Regions from separate parts of the Bradyrhizobium sp. STM 3561 genome, predicted to be linked through region 2. Evidence: predicted binding sites of a transcription regulator. Region 2 holds the regulator's gene; each other region holds the start of a gene.
What was found. Region 2 encodes HrcA, which represses chaperone genes, less so after heat shock. Its sites were predicted from a motif close to GTTAGCACTCNCNNNNNGNGAGTGCTAAC; they were not measured.

Region 1 (5,894 bases), 910 kb from region 2:
AATTAAAGCATGATCCGGAAAAGTGTGCAGCGGTTTTCCGAAAAGATCATGCTCAAACAATAACCTGAAGCGCGATGGTGATTCATCCTGATCCCATCGCGGTTTAGGTCTCGCTCGCGGCACTCTCATGTCCCGGACAAGGCGCATCGCCTAAAGCATGATCCGGAAAAGTGCGAAGCGGTTTTCCGGAAAGATCATGCGTAAACAACAAGCTAAAGCGCGATGACGATTCATCCAAATCTCATCGCGCTTTAGGCGATGCGACGCAGGGCCGGGACCCAGGAATTCATCCCCGACTTCGCGTGCAGCCTCTTGGGGGGGCGGCTCTGAAGCGCTGTCGCGCTGCGTCCGGGGCACGGTAGCTCGGCCTACTTCCACACCGACTTGTCGGCATCCCAGCGCTGGCCCTTCAGCTCCTGGGCAAGCGCCTCGATCGAGCCGTTGTCGTCGGGCAGATCGCCTTCTTCGTCCGGGCTCGCGTCCTCGGACAAATTGAGCTTGGCACCGCTGCTCTCGTCGGCGGTGGTGGTTGCGGGGCTGCCGATCCAGAGCATGAGCTTGTCGGTGGCGCCCGGCTTGTCGGGCGATACGAGCCCTGCGACCTCGATCGTGTCGGTGAGCTCGAGCGCCGGAAAATCCTGGTTCGGCCGCTTGAACACCAGCTTAAGCTTGCCGGTGGCCGGATTGAAGTTTTGCGACACCGGCTTTGCCGCGAGTGTCCTGCTCAGCACGTTCGCCACCGCGGTCGCAAGCTTGCCCTTGTTGATCTTGTCGCCCTCGCGCCAGTCGGCCGCGGGGAAGCGGATGGTGCGGTCCATCTCGGTCATGCCCGCAGTCCAGCCAGCGGCCGTGACGCCGGGCATCGCCTTGAATTTCGACAGCAGCGCGCCCGCGCGCTCGGGATCGACCGACATGTTGATGGTCTGCTCGCCCGCGCGCAGCGCATCGCAGCCGACATTGAGGCTCGCCAGCGTCACCTCGACCTCCTGGCCCTTCAGGCTCTTCAGGAAGTCGGTCGCAGCGTCGAGCTTGACCTTGACTGCGATCGCTTCCGGCGAGACGTCGGTGAAATCCTTCGGCTGCGGCGTGATGCCGTCGTCGGAGGTCTGACTGTCCAGGAATTCTCTTTCGCTGAGATCGGAATTGTCGGGCGAGGTGACCTCGGTCACCGCCTGACCGATCGCGATCTGGCCGCGGAATTCGAACGTGTCGCCGGACTGTTTGCGCGTCAGCTTGACGCTGACCGGCGACTTCTCGCCGAGGCTCTGCGTCGTTCCCGTCAGCGTCTGGCCGGCGACCTGGAGATTGACGACGAACCGGTCCTTGCGCTCGGAGTTTTTCGCGACCGGGTAACAGACGTCGAGCACCGCCGCGGTGACCGTCTTGCCCTGCCGTGTCTCCTTCAGGATCACGTCGGCATTGCCGTCCATCAGCCCGTCGATCGAGGTGAAATAGCGCGTCTCGGTTCCGCCCGGCACTGTCGACTTCGGCGACAGCTTCATCTGGGCGGAGGCCGGATGCGGCGAAACGGTGAGCAGGGCCGCCAAAACGGCTGTCGAACAAACCAGAAGCGCACGCATTGATGAGATCCTCGGGCAACGGGCATGATCCGGAAAAGTGTGAAGCGGTTTTCCGAGAGGATCATGCCCAAACGATCAGAATCGGCGCGCCACCGTAGTGGGTTTTGGCCGCTGGTTGAATCGGAAAGCGAGGAGGCAGGGTCGGCAAAAAAGAAGGCCGCCTGGAGGCGGCCTTCGCAACACTTTCATTGGGATGGAGGCTTAGAAGCCGCCCATGCCGCCGCCGGGGGGCATGGCGGGCGGAGCTTCCTTCTTCGGCAGCTCGGCGACCATGGCTTCGGTGGTGACCAGCAGGCCGGCCACGGAGGAGGCGTCCTGCAGCGCGGTGCGCACCACCTTGGCCGGATCGATGATGCCCTTCTCGACCATGTCGACATAGTCCTCGTTCTGGGCGTCGAAGCCGAAGGTCTCGGACTTGTTCTCCAGGATCTTGCCGACGACGATCGAGCCTTCCACGCCCGCGTTCTCGGAGATCTGGCGGATCGGGGCCTCCAGTGCCTTCAGCACGATGTTGATGCCGGCCTGGACGTCGTCATTGGCGTTGGTGAGACGGCCGACCGCCTTCTTGGCGCGGAGCAGCGCGACGCCGCCGCCTGGGACGATGCCTTCCTGCACCGCGGCGCGGGTGGCGTTGAGCGCGTCCTCGACGCGGTCCTTCTTCTCCTTGACCTCGATCTCGGTGGCGCCGCCGACGCGGATCACCGCGACGCCGCCGGCGAGCTTGGCGAGGCGCTCCTGGAGCTTCTCGCGGTCGTAGTCCGAGGTGGTCTCCTCGATCTGAGCCTTGATCTGGCCGACGCGGGCCTCGATCTCCGGCTTCTTGCCGGCGCCCTTGACGATCGTGGTGTTCTCCTTGTCGATCACCACCTTGCCCGCGCGTCCCAGCATCTTCACCGTGACGTTCTCGAGCTTGATGCCGAGCTCCTCGGAGATGAGCTGGCCGCCGGTGAGGATCGCGATGTCCTCCAGCATGGCCTTGCGGCGGTCACCGAAACCCGGCGCCTTGACGGCGGCGACCTTGAGGCCGCCACGGAGCCGGTTGACGACCAGGGTGGCCAGCGCCTCGCCCTCGACGTCCTCGGCGATGATGACGAGCGGCTTGCCCGACTGCACCACGGCTTCGAGCACCGGCAGCATGGCCTGCAGGCCCGAGAGCTTCTTCTCGTGCAGGAGGATGTAGGCGTCCTCGAGCTCGGCGGTCATCTTCTCGGCATTGGTGACGAAGTAGGGGCTGAGATAGCCGCGGTCGAACTTCATGCCCTCGACGATGTCGACCTCGGTGTCGAGCGACTTGTTCTCCTCGACGGTGATGACGCCCTCGTTGCCGACCTTCTGCATCGCCTGGGCGATCATCTTGCCGATGGCGGCATCGCCGTTGGCCGAGATGGTGCCGACCTGGGCGACCTCGGAGGAGGCGGCGACCGGTTTGGCGCGCTTTTCGATATCCTTGACGACCGCGGCAACCGCGGTGTCGATGCCGCGCTTGAGGTCCATCGGGTTCATGCCGGCGGCAACCGCCTTGGCGCCTTCGCGCACGATGGCCTGGGCCAGCACGGTCGCGGTGGTGGTGCCGTCGCCGGCGAGGTCGTTGGTCTTGGAGGCGACCTCACGCACCATCTGGGCGCCCATGTTCTCGAACTTGTCCTCGAGCTCGATCTCCTTGGCGACGGTGACGCCGTCCTTGGTGATGCGGGGCGCGCCGAAGCTCTTCTCGATGACGACGTTGCGGCCCTTCGGACCGAGCGTCACCTTGACGGCGTTGGCGAGAACGTCGACGCCGCGCAGCATGCGTTCGCGCGCGTCTCCGGAAAACTTGACGTCTTTGGCAGCCATGGTCTGCAGTCCCTCTTGTTTCGTGATGTGTCTTGTTTCGTGCGTGCGGCGCTGTCTTCGTCATTGCCGGGCTTGACCCGCCTGCGCGGCCGAAGCCGCTTCGGCGTGGCGTAGGCCCGGCAATCCATCATCTTGTGAGGAAGGATGGATGCCCGGGTCGAGCCCGGGCATGACAGCGGAGCATTCAGTGGCCGTTCAGGCGGGTGGCCTTAGGCCAGCACGCCCATGATGTCCGACTCCTTCATGATCAGGAGCTCTTCATTGTCGATCTTGACCTCGGTGCCCGACCACTTGCCGAACAGCACGCGGTCGCCGACCTTGAGGTCGATCGGAATCAGCTTGCCGGTCTCGTCGCGGCCGCCGGGGCCGACGGCGACGACCTCGCCCTGCGACGGCTTTTCCTTGGCGGTGTCGGGAATGATGATGCCGCCCTTGGTCTTTTCCTCGGCGTCGATACGTTTGACCACGACACGGTCATGCAGCGGACGAAATTTGGATTTAGCCATGACGTTTCCCTTTGGAGGCTCGCTTCGGAAGTAGTGGAAGTCGGTGGGGCGGCGCTTCCGTCCACCCTCTCCTCGAGGATCGAACGGCGCGCTTAGCAATCGGGCTTTCCGAGTGCTAATAGTGGGCCCGGAAATATGGCTTGGCTGCGATCCTGTCAAGCAAAGGTGGTTAAGCGGTTGTTGAGGCGGATATAGGATGGTGGCATTGGAAACTCGTTCGGAGCGCCGGCGTATAGAAGGACGTCATTGCTCCGGCAGCGGTTTTGCGCTTGGCTGCGGGAGGGGTGCGGCCATGGTCTTGTTCGGGGGAATGCCATGATCTGTTCGGCTCACACGCGCACGGTTGCCAATCTGGCGGCCGCCTCTTGTCTGGCGCTGTTGCTGGGCGCCTGCGGCGGCGGCATGAGCCTGCCATCCTTCTCGTCGTCCTCGCCGCCGCCCGAAGCCGAGCCCGGCACAGCTCCGGAAATGCCGGCCACCATCCGCGCCGACGAGATCGTCGGTCGCTGGGGTCTCGCCTCGTTCCAGAACCCGGCCGACCGCGCTCGCACCGAGGCTGCGGCGAGAGCCCAGTGCAAGAATCCCTACGTGATCGGCGCCGGTTCATCCGGCGGCGTGATCATGCATCTGGCCGACCAGGCGACGCCGCAGGAACTGCGGCTGAAGGGCTCGCCGAGCGGCAAGAACTACATCGGACCGGCCGGTCCGACCCCCGGCGAGCAGGACCGCGAGATCGTCTCCTTCGACGGCCGCGTCCTGATCACCCGCTTCATCGACAAGGACGCCGCCACGCGCTACGGCAACATGGTCTACGTCCGCTGCGCGCCAAGGGCGTGATAGGGCTCCGGCCCAACCACTCGTCATTGCGAGCGTAGCGAAGCAATCGAGAGTCTTTCCAGGGTGACAGTCTGGATTGCTCACATGGGGATTTGGTGTGTCAAGGCGGTTTGTTCAGCTCTTTGTTCGATTGCAGGCCAGCTCTTCGTCCCGACCGTGGAGCACGTAGGATGGCGCGCGCAGATCGAGTCAAGGTCGGCCCGGAGGGCCGTCGCGAAGCGACTTGGCCTTGACTCGAGCGAGCACGCCATCAGGCTTTGGCAGTCGGGGCAGCGGGCGGATAACTCCTTTTCGTCAGGCGATCCAAGGGTCGAGCCGGTTTTTGCAATCTGGTTTGCTTGCCAGATCAAACTCACATTCGGTCGCCGCGCGGCGGCGGCTGCACCAACATTCCGCTTGCGGCGGGCAGGCTCGAGAGGACGAGACCATTCTTCGTTACGGCGTTTGAAGCCATGCAATCCATCGGTTCGTCCACCCGGATCGGCCGAGGCTGATCAATCTCGGCGGATTGGCTTTGAGGCTGAGGAGCGTGGTGTCAGGCGGCGGCCTTTATCTCGGCTCCCTCGATCACCACGCCCGCGGTCACGTACTTCCAGAGGGCCACGAGCAGCTTGCGCGCGAGCGCCACGATCGCGCGCTTGCGGCCGCGTTGGCTGTGCACCTTGAACCACTGGGTCAAAGCCGATTGAGGCTGGTGGCGTACCCAGAGCCAGGCGAGCTGGATCATCGTGGTTCTCAGGCGCGGATTGCCAGCCTTCGACACGCCTTGCTCGCGCTCGATGCCGCCACTGCGCCATGGCGTGGCTGCAAGGCCGGCATAGGATGCAATCTGGCGGCGGTTGGCGAACTGCCGGTAAAAGGCCTCCGACCAGAGAACGGCCGTGAAGTTCGGGCCCAGGCTCTTCAGTTCGAGCAGCATTGCCACCGGGTTCGATACGGTCTTCTCCCCCGCCGCCTTGCTCGCGGCCAGCAACGCATCCTGCTCGCGCTCCACCGCCGTGATCTGGTCGAGCAGCAGTTCGAGCCGGTCGAGTTCGCGGCTGATCTGCGCCTTCAGATGCGCCAGCAAGGCGCGCCCGTCGCCCGTCCGCAAGGCCTCCAGCCGCTTCCGCCGGTCTCGCCGCAGCGGCGCGTAGTC
Region 2 (5,894 bases):
GGCGAAGCGCGCTTCGTCGATCGCGGCGTGGCGGACATGGCTGTTGAAGTCGCAATAGGGACATTTCGACAGGCAGAACGGCCAGTGCACGTAGACGCCAAAGGCTTCCTTAGCGCGGCTCAAGGCAGATCTCCGCCAGTTTCACGAAGGCGCGGGCGCGATGCGACAGGCCGAGGCCGAGCGGTGGCAGGCCGTGCTTCTCGACGCTTTCCATCTCGCCGAAGGTACGGCTGTGGCCATCGGGCAGAAACATGGGATCGTAGCCGAAGCCGGCATTCCCGCGCGGCGGCCAGACCAGCGTACCGTCGACGCGCGCCTCGACCTGTTCGAGATGATCGTCGGGCCAGGCAACGCAGAGCGCGGAGACGAAATGCGCTCTTCGGCGGTCGGGCGTGGTGGCGCCGCGCTCCTGCAACAGCCGCTCGATCTGCGCCATCGCCGCCGCGAAATCCTTGTTTGGGCCGGCCCAGCGCGCCGAGAAAATGCCGGGCGCGCCGTCGAGCGCGTCGACGACGATACCGGAATCGTCGGCGAAAGCAGGAAGCTTGGTCGCCTTCGCCGCGGCGCTCGCCTTGATCGCGGCATTGCTACGGAAGTCGTTTCCGGTTTCCTCGGGCTCGTCCAGACCGAGCTCACCGGCCGACACCGCCTCGATCCCATACGGCGCAAGCAGCTCCTTCATCTCGGCGAGCTTGCCGGGATTGTGGGTGGCGATGACGAGCTTGTCCGTGATTCGGCGGTGCATGGCCTATTGACTACGCCACGGCCAGTTTCTGCAAGTCCACCAGACGCGCGACGCCCTTGCGCGCCAGCGCCATCAACGCCAGGAACTCGGTTTCGGTGAACGGCTCGCGTTCCGCGGTGCCCTGCACCTCGATGATGCGGCCATCCCCGGTCATGACGAAATTGGCGTCGGTCTCGGCCTCGGAATCCTCGGCATAGTCGAGATCGAGCACCGGCGTGCCGTTGTAGATGCCGCAGGAGATCGCGGCGACGTTGTCGCGCAGCACGTTGGCCTTCACCATGTTGCGCGCCTTCATCCAGTTGACGCAATCGGCGAGCGCGACCCAGGCGCCGGTGATCGAGGCCGTGCGCGTGCCGCCGTCGGCCTGGAGCACGTCGCAATCGACCGTGATCTGGCGTTCGCCGAGCGCTTCGAGATTGATGATGGTGCGAAGCGAGCGGCCGATCAGGCGCTGGATCTCGACGGTGCGGCCGCTCTGCTTGCCGACTGAGGCCTCGCGGCGGGTCCGTTCCGAGGTCGCGCGCGGCAGCATGCCGTATTCGGCGGTGACCCAGCCGCGGCCCTGGCCCTTCAGCCAGGGCGGCAGGCGGTCCTCGAGCGTGGCGGTGACCAGCACATGGGTGTCGCCGAATTTCACCAGGCACGAGCCTTCCGCATATTTGACCACGCCACGCTCCAGCGTCACGGGGCGCAATTCGTCGGGCGCACGGCGGCTTGGCCGCATGGGAAATCCTCCAAAACTCACGGGAAAAGGCTGTTCGCGGTGCTTGTAGGTGGGGCAGGGGTGGGCGGCAAGGTTTTTTCACCCCTCGCCTTCGAGGCCGCAAACGCCCCGCTTGTCAGAACCGCCCTGGATGGACAAATTATGAGCATCTGAGAGGAGTTACCGTCTGTGGCCCATCACGATCCGATCCATCTGATCGCGCCGCGCGCAGGCCTCGCCCAGCTCAACGAGCGTTCCCGCGACATCTTTCGTCAAATTGTCGAAAGCTATCTCGCGACCGGTGAGCCGGTGGGCTCGCGCAATATTTCGCGCCTGATCGCGATGCCGCTGTCACCGGCCTCGGTCCGCAACGTCATGGCCGATCTGGAACAGCTCGGCCTGATCTATGCCCCGCACACTTCGGCGGGCCGGCTGCCGACGGAACTAGGCTTACGCTTCTTCGTCGATGCCCTGATGCAGGTCGGCGACCTCAATGAGGCCGAGCGGCAGTCGATCCAGAGCCAGCTCTCCTCCGTCGGCGAGGCGCAGTCGGTCGAGGCGGCGCTGGACCAGGCCCTGATGCGGCTCTCCGGCCTGACCCGGGCCGCCGCTGTCGTGTTGACACCAAAATCCAATGCGCGGCTCAAGCACATCGAATTCGTCCGCCTGGAACCGGAGAGGGCGCTGGTGATTCTGGTCGGCGAGGACGGCCAGGTCGAAAACCGCGTGCTGACGCTGCCGCCCGGAGTTCCCTCCTCGGCTCTGATCGAGGCTGGCAATTTCCTCAATGCGCGAATCCGCGGCCGCACGCTGGCCGAGGCGCGGCTCGAGCTCGAAACCGCGCTCGCCGAGGCCCGCGCCGAGCTCGATCAGCTGACGCAAAAGGTGATCTCGGCCGGCATTGCCAGCTGGTCCGGCGGCGAGAACGAGGACCGCCAGCTCATCGTTCGTGGCCATGCCAATCTGCTCGAAGATCTGCATGCGCTGGAGGATCTGGAGCGGGTGCGCCTGTTGTTCGACGACCTCGAGACCAAGCGGGGCGTCATCGACCTGCTCGGCCGGGCCGAAACCGCCGAGGGCGTACGCATCTTCATCGGCAGTGAGAACAAGCTGTTTTCCCTGTCGGGGTCCTCCACCATCATCGCGCCCTATCGGGATGCCGCCGGCCACATCGTCGGCGTTCTCGGCGTGATCGGCCCGACGCGGCTGAATTATGCCCGCGTGATCCCGACCGTGGACTACGCCGCCCGTATCGTCAGCCGCCTGCTGGGGGGCTGACCGGCGTTTCCGCCGATCACGGGCGCTTGATTTTCGTGGCCTCAGGCACGATATCCGGGCCAACAATCCCTGGAAACGAGTTCGAGAATAGAGCCGATGACCGAGCAAGACCGGCAACCCGAAGACACGACTGCAGCGACCGGCGAGCCCGTGGTGTCAAAACCCTACATCATGCCCGACGATCCCGAGCCCGGCTCGGTCGAGACGTTGCAGAAGGAGGCCGCCGAGGCGCGGGACCGCATGCTGCGGACGCTGGCCGAGATGGAGAATTTGCGCAAGCGGACCACCAAGGAGGTCGCTGACGCCCGCCTCTACGGCATCACCGGCTTTGCGCGCGACGTGCTCGACATCGCCGACAATCTCCAGCGCGCGCTCGACGCCGTTCCGGCCGAAGCCCGTGCCGCGGCCGATCCCGGCCTGATCTCGCTGATCGAGGGCGTCGAGCTCACCGAGCGCTCGCTGCTCAACGCGCTGGAAAAGCACGGCGTGAAGAGATTCGATCCGCAGGGCCAGAAGTTCGACCCGAACTTCCAGCAGGCGATGTTCGAAGTGCCCGATGCCTCGGTGCCGGCGGGCACCGTGGTGCAGGTCGTGCAGGCCGGCTACACAATCGGCGAGCGCGTGCTGCGCCCGGCGCTGGTCGGTGTCGCCAAGGGCGGCGCGAAGGCGGCGACCGCGGCCAACAACAACAACGAGTCGAGCGGCGCGCCGAACTGAGCGGTAAGCGACGAGTCATTCCGGGGCGGCTCGCAGAGTCGAACCCGGAATCCGGTGCGCAATTGCGCACCGGAGTTCGATGCTTTGCATCGAACCGGAACGACTGATCGTAAATCTTACGCGCTCACCGCGATATCCGCAGACTGAATCCGCTTCACGCCGGCCTTGGCCATGTCGGCCCAGGCCTTTGCCAGCGAGCCCTGGGTGTCGATGCCGCGGCAGGCGTCTTCCACCACATAAACCTCGAAACCCGCCTTGCGCGCGTCGAGCGCGGTCCAGGCGACGCAGAAGTCCGTCGCGAGCCCTGCAACGAAGACGCGCTTGATCTTGCGTCCCTTCAGGTAGCCGGCAAGCCCCGTCGAGGTCTTGCCGTCGGCTTCGAGGAAGGCCGAGTAGCTGTCGACGTCCTTGTGAAAACCCTTGCGGATGATGAGCTCGGCGTGCGGGATCGACAGGTCCTTCGACAGCGAAGCGCCATCGGTGCCCTGCACGCAATGGTCGGGCCACAGCACCTGCTTGCCGTAGGGCAGGTCGATGGTCTCGAACGGCTTCTTGCCTGAATGAACCGACGCAAACGAAATGTGGCCGGGCGTGTGCCAGTCCTGTGTCATCACCACGTTGGAAAACGCCTTCGCGATTCTGTTGATGACGGGCACCACCTGCTCGCCTTCCTTCACCGCGAGGCTGCCGCCCGGCAGGAAGCAGTTCTGCACGTCGATCACGAGCAGGGCTGATGCGTCGTCCGGCTTGATCGATGCGGCCGCGAACAGCGCACTTGGCGCGAGCGTCGCCAGTGCCGTCGTTCCAAGCATTGCCAAGACGTGTCGCCGATCCAGCATCGTTCGCCTCCCCTTAGGATGATCCAACGGAGGGGAGCGTAGTTCCGTTCGTATACGAACAGAAGCCCGAAAATGCAGCCGGTCTTGGTGAGGGGTTGGGCTCGCGGCGTGCTCGGCGCACCTCTCCTTGCGGGCCCTTGCGGGAGAGGTTGCTGCGCTTGCAGAGCGCGGTCTCGATTGCGGAGACACCCTCTCCCCGACCGCCCGCCCGCGGGTGGGGGCGGGTGGGGAGGGAGCGCATCTCGCGCGTGGGACGCGTCTACCCCTTCGGCTGAATCCCGTCGCGCACCGCGCGGAAACGGGTGAAGGCGGCTTGCCATCTGTCGCGCGGGGCGCTGGCGATGATGCGCAATGATGCGCCGCCACTCGAGAAGCGGATCCACTGCACCACGGTCACGGGGACCTTATCCTTGCCGCTGACGCCGTCGATCCGGGTCTCGAAACCCTGCTGGCCGTTGATGCGGATCGGCTCGGACATGGTGATCCGCGACTCGCGCACGCCGGGAATCTGGAGTGCCGCCTCCTGGGCGAAACGGGCGCGGTCGTCGGCGGCTTGCGGGGTGGCGCCGATCAGGCCGAGGATCATGAACGGCCGCGACTCGTAGCCCGTGCTCTCATCGCCATCGGCCAGGATGATGCTCGAGCCCGGCGCCAGGGTCCGGACGTCCTTGAAGTCGGCAAGATCGGTGATCTTGAACGGCATCAGCGCGATCTGCTCTTCGGCCGAGACCTGCCTGCGGGTGGTGGCGCTCGCAAACATCTGCCGCACCGCTTCATCGGTGTAGATCTTGGTCGCATTCTCCGGGATCTGCACCGCGACATAGCCGGAGAAGCCGGCACCGGGCACGATCATCGAATAGCGCTTCACCGGGGTATCGTCGGCCTTGCCGCTTTCGGTCGTGAAATAGGCAAGGCCCGCGGGGGTCTCGATCTTGTCCTGCTTGACGCCATTGGCCCCGGCAGGATTGGAATTGAACGCGCTCACGACCTCGCCATAGGCCGCCGGCGGCAGCTCGGTGATCAGCACCTTGACGCTGCCGTCCTCGCTCTCGAAGCCCGGAAAGGTTTTCGCCGTGCTGAGGCCGACCAGGGGCACCATGCCGAGGCGCAAGCCAGGTGGGAAAACGGCGTCGGCGGCGTAGGCCGGAAACGCGGAGACGGCGAGGAGGGCGAGTGCGGCGAGGGGGCGGATCAGCGTCATGGGCACTCTGATTGGTTCACATTGAGGCCGTTCGATGGTCGGCCGCCGGGCGCTTTGTCGCGCGAAGCAGCTGCGCCGGCTGTCCGGCCGGTCAGCCTTTTAGCGGGTTTGGCCCTGCCGCAACAGGGAGGGGCCGCTCGCGGAAGCGGGGGCTTGCCGAAGCGCGAACCTGTTAATAATTCCTCACCCGCAAGGGCGGTGGAGCCCAGATATGATCTTCCAAAACCCAATGTTTTCGCGGCAGAAACGTAGCTTCGGTCCTTGCGGGCCCCTCCCCCCCTCCTATATGAGCCTCAATCATCGCAATATCGCGGATGTTTGATCTTAGGGGGTTTCGGTTCGGGTGCCTTCTGGGCCCAGCCAACCTGCCGCAAAAAGAAGGATATCAGGACCATGGGAAAGGTCATTGGG
Region 3 (5,894 bases), 2.8 Mb from region 2:
CACCGGCACCGGGCTGCCGACGATCGATTATCTGTTCTCGGATCCTGTCGCGATTCCTTTGGCGGTTCGGCATCTGTTTGCGGAGACCGTCGTCGACCTGCCGTGCTTTGTGACGCTGACGCCGCTGCCGGCCGGGATTGCGCGAGCGGAGACGCCTGCGATTTCGAACGGTTTCATCACGTTCGGTGTCTTCAACCGCATCAGCAAAATCTCCGACGAGGCCGCGGCAGTCTGGTCCAGGATCCTCGAGCGGGTGCCGGGCTCGCGACTGCTGATCAAGGATGTTGCGCTCGACGATCAACTCGTCCGCGACAAGCTGCTGGCGCGATTTGCGGCTTGCCGATTGCCGGCCGAACGCGTCGATCTGCTCGGAGCGACCTCGCGGCACGAACATCTGGCATCGTTCAATCGCATCGATATTGCACTCGACCCGTTCCCACAGAACGGCGGCGTCAGCACATGGGAAGCCCTGCAGAGTCGCCGACAGCGAGGATGCGTATGTCGAGATTGCAGCCGGCCGCGCGGCGCGGGTCGCCGAGCTCGATCAACTGCGCCGCGAGCTGCCCGAACAGATCAGCGCTGCGGCCGCCGGCAACCCTGTCTCATATGCGCGAGCCGTGGACGACGCCTATCGCGCGATGTGGACACGCTATTGCAAGGGCGGCGTCTGAGCTCTGCTCAATGCAGCCGGAACACGCCGTCGACGGCGCGCAGCTCGGCGGGCTTGATCAGCTTGGAATGCGCCACCGTGACCGAATGCACGGGGCCATCGAGCTTCTCCTGCCAGAACGCCAGGAAATCGGTCAGCGCCGGAAATTTCGGAAACATGTCGTAGTTCTGCCAGACATAGGTCTGGAGCAACGAGGGATGATCCGGCATCCGATAGAGAATCTGTGCCGTCGTCAGCCCGTAGCCCAGCATCTGTTTCCGGAAGTCCTCGGAAACGCCCCCAACGCGCAGTCCCATGCCAAACCTCCTTTGCAGGAGCGCATGCAGGGGGTGGCTTGATCCGTGCCCCGGGAGCCACCCGGAAACGATGCGCTCACATGAGAGATATGTGACGCAAACCGACAATCCATCTCAAGCCCAAAAGTTTAACAAGCTGTTGAAATTCAATGCGTTAGCAGCAGACATGACTCCGTGCTAATACGGTCTCGGGTGTCGGTTAACGATGCCAAAGAGATTCTGGCAGTCCGTGCTTTCGGGTGCTAATTTTTCTGCTACAAACCCTTGCCCCCGCAAAATTCCTGTCCTATTTCACCCTCGCTCGTGCTAGCACTCGCGGGCAACGACTGCTAACAATATCAAAATCCTCAACTCGTGCAATTACTTAGGAGGACTGCATGAAATTCCGTCCGCTTCACGACCGCGTCGTGGTCAAGCGCATCGACGCAGAAGAGAAGACCGCCGGCGGCATCATCATTCCCGACACTGCCAAGGAAAAGCCCTCGCAGGGCGAGGTCGTCGCCATCGGCCCGGGCGGCCGCGACGAGTCCGGCAAGCTGATCCCGATCGACCTGAAGGTCGGCGACCGCGTGCTGTTCGGCAAGTGGTCCGGCACCGAGGTCAAGATCGACGGTCAGGACCTGCTGATCATGAAGGAGAGCGACGTGATGGGCGTTCTCGAGGTCACCGAGTCCAAGAAGAAGGCGGCCTAAGGGCCCTCTCCTCCCTCCAGTCAAACATCCTCAAGGAAAAATCCAGATGGCAGCCAAAGAAGTCAAATTCTCGGTTGAAGCGCGCGACAAGATGCTGCGCGGTGTCGACGTTCTCGCCAACGCGGTGAAGGTCACGCTCGGTCCGAAGGGCCGTAACGTCGTGCTCGACAAGTCGTTCGGCGCTCCCCGCATCACCAAGGACGGCGTCACCGTCGCCAAGGAGATCGAGCTCGACGACAAGTTCGAGAACATGGGCGCCCAGATGGTGCGCGAAGTCGCCTCCAAGTCCGCTGACGCGGCCGGCGACGGCACCACCACCGCCACCGTGCTCGCCCAGGCGATCGTGAAGGAAGGCGCGAAGTCCGTTGCCGCCGGCATGAACCCGATGGACCTCAAGCGCGGTATCGACCTCGCGGTCGAGGCCGTCGTGGCCGACCTCGAGAAGAACTCGAAGAAGGTCACCTCGAACGACGAGATCGCCCAGGTCGGCACTATATCGGCCAACGGCGATGCCGAGATCGGCAAGTTCCTCGCCGACGCCATGAAGAAGGTCGGCAACGAGGGTGTCATCACCGTCGAGGAAGCCAAGTCGCTCGAGACCGAGCTCGACGTCGTCGAGGGCATGCAGTTCGACCGCGGCTACATCTCGCCCTACTTCGTCACCAACGCCGACAAGATGCGCGTTGAGATGGACGACGCCTACATCCTCATCAACGAGAAGAAGCTCTCCTCGCTGAACGAGCTGCTGCCGCTGCTCGAGGCCGTGGTGCAGACCGGCAAGCCGCTGGTCATCGTCGCCGAGGACGTGGAAGGCGAGGCCCTCGCCACCCTCGTCGTGAACCGCCTGCGTGGCGGCCTGAAGGTCGCGGCCGTCAAGGCTCCGGGCTTCGGCGATCGCCGCAAGGCCATGCTGCAGGACATCGCGATCCTGACCGGCGGCCAGGCGATCTCGGAAGACCTCGGCATCAAGCTCGAGAACGTCACGCTCAACATGCTCGGTCGCGCCAAGAAGGTGATGATCGACAAGGAGAACACCACGATCGTCAACGGCGCCGGCAAGAAGGCCGACATCGAGGCGCGCGTGGCCCAGATCAAGGCGCAGATCGAGGAGACCACCTCGGACTACGACCGTGAGAAGCTCCAGGAGCGTCTCGCCAAGCTCGCTGGCGGCGTCGCGGTGATCCGCGTCGGCGGCGCGACCGAGGTCGAGGTGAAGGAGCGCAAGGATCGCGTTGATGACGCGATGCATGCGACCCGCGCGGCGGTCGAGGAAGGCATCGTCCCCGGCGGCGGCGTCGCCCTGCTGCGTGCCTCCGAGCAGCTCAAGGGCCTGCGCACCAAGAACGACGACCAGAAGACCGGCGTCGAGATCGTGCGCAAGGCGCTGTCGGCTCCCGCTCGCCAGATCGCGATCAATGCCGGTGAAGACGGTTCGGTGATCGTCGGCAAGATCCTGGAGAACAAGGCCTACAATTACGGCTTCGACTCCCAGACCGGCGAATATGCCGACCTCGTCAAGAAGGGCATCATCGACCCGACCAAGGTGGTCCGCACCGCGATCCAGAACGCTGCCTCGGTGGCCGCGCTCCTGATCACCACGGAAGCCATGGTCGCCGAGCTGCCCAAGAAGGGCGGCGCCGGCCCGGCGATGCCCCCCGGCGGCGGCATGGGCGGCATGGACTTCTGATCCAGCACCCTCGAGAACTACGAAACCCCGGCAGCGATGCCGGGGTTTTTGTTTGCAATAACTTCTCTCCACCCGTCATTCCGGGCTCGCGCCCAAGTGGGCCTTCTAAAGCATGATCCGGAAAGCAATCGCCTTCCGCTCCCGCGATTGCGCCGTCGACGGCCGGATGGTGTCCTGAACAATCGTCATCGCCTTCTGCTCAGCCTGCAACCGGCATGACGTTACGCAACCTTTGCGCCAGTGAAAACCCTGTTCAGGATTGGTCGCGCCGGCGCGCTCGCGCGTTCACGACAGGCGAACCCTGTGGGGGCCGATCGCAACCCGATGCGCCGTCAGCGGCGCGAGGTCTCCTGGAAACAGGCCCTCACCCAGTCGATCGTCACGCGGGTTGCGGCATCGCGCTTGAGATGGTTTTGCACGAGCAGCCAGACGTCGCGCCGCTTCGGCAGCAGCGTGGCGCGCAGGCGGCGGTCGCCGCGCAGGTCGGCGCAGACATATTCCGGCAACACACCGGCGGCCTGGTGGGCGCGGATCAGATTGCGGATGACGCGGACGTTATCGGCGACGCAGCGCGCGCGGGCCTTCCTGGTGCGCAGGAATTGCATCTCGGGAATGGCGCCGAGCTCGTCGGGATAGACGCACAGCATCGGCTCGCCCTCGGTCGTAACCGGCTCGAAAAAATACAGCTTGATGTCGCCGAGCCTTGAGATCGCGAAGTCGCCCTTGTCGGGCTTGCGCAAGCGGATGGCCAGATCAGCCTCCCAGCGCGAGAACCTGACGTTCTCGCTCGAGGTGAGGAATTGCAGCGTCAGGCCGGGATGGGTCCGCAGGAAGTCGCCCGCACGCGGCGACAGCACTTCTTCTGCAACTGTGTTGGTGGAGGCGATGCGCAGGCGGCCGACCGGACCTTCCAGGCTCTCGCTGAGGCGGCCGATCTCGGCCGCATGCGAGGCCATCGCCTCGACATGCGCCAGCACCGCTTCGCATTGCCGCGTCGGCCTGCGGACGCCGTCGGCGGCCTCGAACAGACGCAAGCCGAGCGCACGCTCGATGCGCGACAGCCGACGCCCGACCGTCGTCTCGTCGATACGCAGCTTTGCGCTGGCGCCGGCATAGGTGCCTTCGTCCCTGACGGCGGCGATGATGCGCAGATCGTCCCAGTTCATGGCTTGAGGCTACATCGCCGCCCGATGGCCTGCAATCTCGCAGCCTCCCGCTGCAATATTCCTGCATATCGGCAGGCATTCCCGGGGCTATGTTTGTTGCGCCTTCTACCCCGGGAGATTTCCAAGACCATGACCGCAAAGACCCTGCTCCAGCTCGCCGGCGCCGACCTCAGCCCGCCGCGCCTCGGCGACGCCGCGCTGGTGCTGATCGATATCCAGAACGAATATCTCGCGGGCCCCCTCGCCTTGCCCGACGCCAAGCCCGCGATCGCACGTGCGGCTGCGCTCCTGGCACAGGCCCGCGAGGCTGGTGCCGCGATCATCCACATCGCCCATCGCGGCAAGGCCGGCAGCCTGTTCGATCGCGCCGCCGACCGCGGCGCCATCGTCGTCCAGCTGAGCCCCCGCGCCAGCGAGCCCGTGATCGAGAAGGAGCTGCCGAATGCCTTTGCCGGCACCGATTTGCAGGCGCGCCTTGTCGCGACCGGACGCAAGAACATCGTGCTGGCCGGCTTCATGACGCATATGTGCGTCAGCTCCACGGCGCGGGCCGCGCTCGACCTCGGCTTTCGCACCACGATCGATGCCGATGCCTGCGCCACGCGCGACCTGCCGGACGGGCGCGGCGGCACGCTGGACGCCCGAACCATCCACGAGGTTGCGCTCGCCGAGCTGTCCGATCGCTTCGCGATCATCGCCCGCGGCGATGCGCTGAAGTAACGGAGCAACGCGATGCTGCAACTCTATTTCTCGCCGATGGCCTGCTCGCTCGCGAGCCGGATCGCGCTGATGGAGGCTGGCCTCGATGCGCAGTACCATCAGGTGCACCTCTTGACCAAGACGATCGTGGACGACGGCAGCGATTTTCACGGCGTGGCGGCGAAGGGCGCTGTGCCGGTGCTGGTGCTGGAGAATGGCGAACGGCTGACCGAGAGCGCGGCGGTGCTGCAATACATTGCCGATCTGAAGCCCGAGACGCGCCTTGCGCCGCCGCTCGGCGATCCCGACCGCTACAGGCTCCAGGAATGGCTGAGCTTCGTCGGCGCCGAGATCCACAAGGCGTTCCTGTTTCCGACCTTCTGGTACAAGGACGACGGCTCGCTCGCCAAGCCGCGAGCACGGATCGCGCAGACCTTGTCGGTGCCGGCAGCGCATCTGGCGGACCGCGAATTCCTCGTCGGCAACCGCTTCACCGTCGCGGACGCCCACCTCGCCTGGGCCCTGCTGCTGCTTCGGCCTGCCGGCGTCGACATTGCGCAGTGGCCATCGTTGTCAGCCTATCTCGAACGCATGCAGGCGCGGCCTCGCGTGCGGGAGGCGGTTGCGACCGAGATGGCGCTGCGCAAGCAGATGACCGCTTGAGCGCAGGTCAGTCCACCCGCG

Region 1: groES (co-chaperone GroES) is a predicted target of HrcA. The motif match lies at 4,011-4,039, and genes of this name have one in related genera.
Region 3: P6U28_RS19075 (co-chaperone GroES) is a predicted target of HrcA. The motif match lies at 1,272-1,300, and genes of this name have one in related genera.

The regions. Positions count from the first base shown of each region.
Region 1 covers NZ_CP120695.1:5,862,151-5,868,044, reverse strand. The annotation lists gene P6U28_RS27845 (META domain-containing protein) at 1-6, shown strand, start outside; gene P6U28_RS27840 (hypothetical protein) at 369-1,580, opposite strand; gene groL (chaperonin GroEL) at 1,782-3,413, opposite strand; gene groES (co-chaperone GroES) at 3,623-3,919, opposite strand; gene P6U28_RS27825 (hypothetical protein) at 4,235-4,756, shown strand; gene P6U28_RS27820 (IS110 family transposase) at 5,292-5,894, opposite strand, start outside.
Region 2 covers NZ_CP120695.1:6,775,147-6,781,040, forward strand. The annotation lists gene hemW (radical SAM family heme chaperone HemW) at 1-123, opposite strand, end outside; gene rdgB (RdgB/HAM1 family non-canonical purine NTP pyrophosphatase) at 110-745, opposite strand; gene rph (ribonuclease PH) at 756-1,469, opposite strand; gene hrcA (heat-inducible transcriptional repressor HrcA) at 1,638-2,726, shown strand; gene grpE (nucleotide exchange factor GrpE) at 2,823-3,443, shown strand; gene pncA (bifunctional nicotinamidase/pyrazinamidase) at 3,560-4,282, opposite strand; gene P6U28_RS32175 (hypothetical protein) at 4,542-5,483, opposite strand; gene dnaK (molecular chaperone DnaK) at 5,877-5,894, shown strand, end outside.
Region 3 covers NZ_CP120695.1:3,996,249-4,002,142, forward strand. The annotation lists partial or broken gene P6U28_RS19065 (tetratricopeptide repeat protein) at 1-671, shown strand, start outside; gene P6U28_RS19070 (usg protein) at 679-966, opposite strand; gene P6U28_RS19075 (co-chaperone GroES) at 1,344-1,658, shown strand; gene groL (chaperonin GroEL) at 1,705-3,345, shown strand; gene P6U28_RS19085 (LysR family transcriptional regulator) at 3,678-4,511, opposite strand; gene P6U28_RS19090 (cysteine hydrolase family protein) at 4,641-5,231, shown strand; gene P6U28_RS19095 (glutathione binding-like protein) at 5,244-5,873, shown strand; gene P6U28_RS19100 (DUF2778 domain-containing protein) at 5,881-5,894, opposite strand, start outside.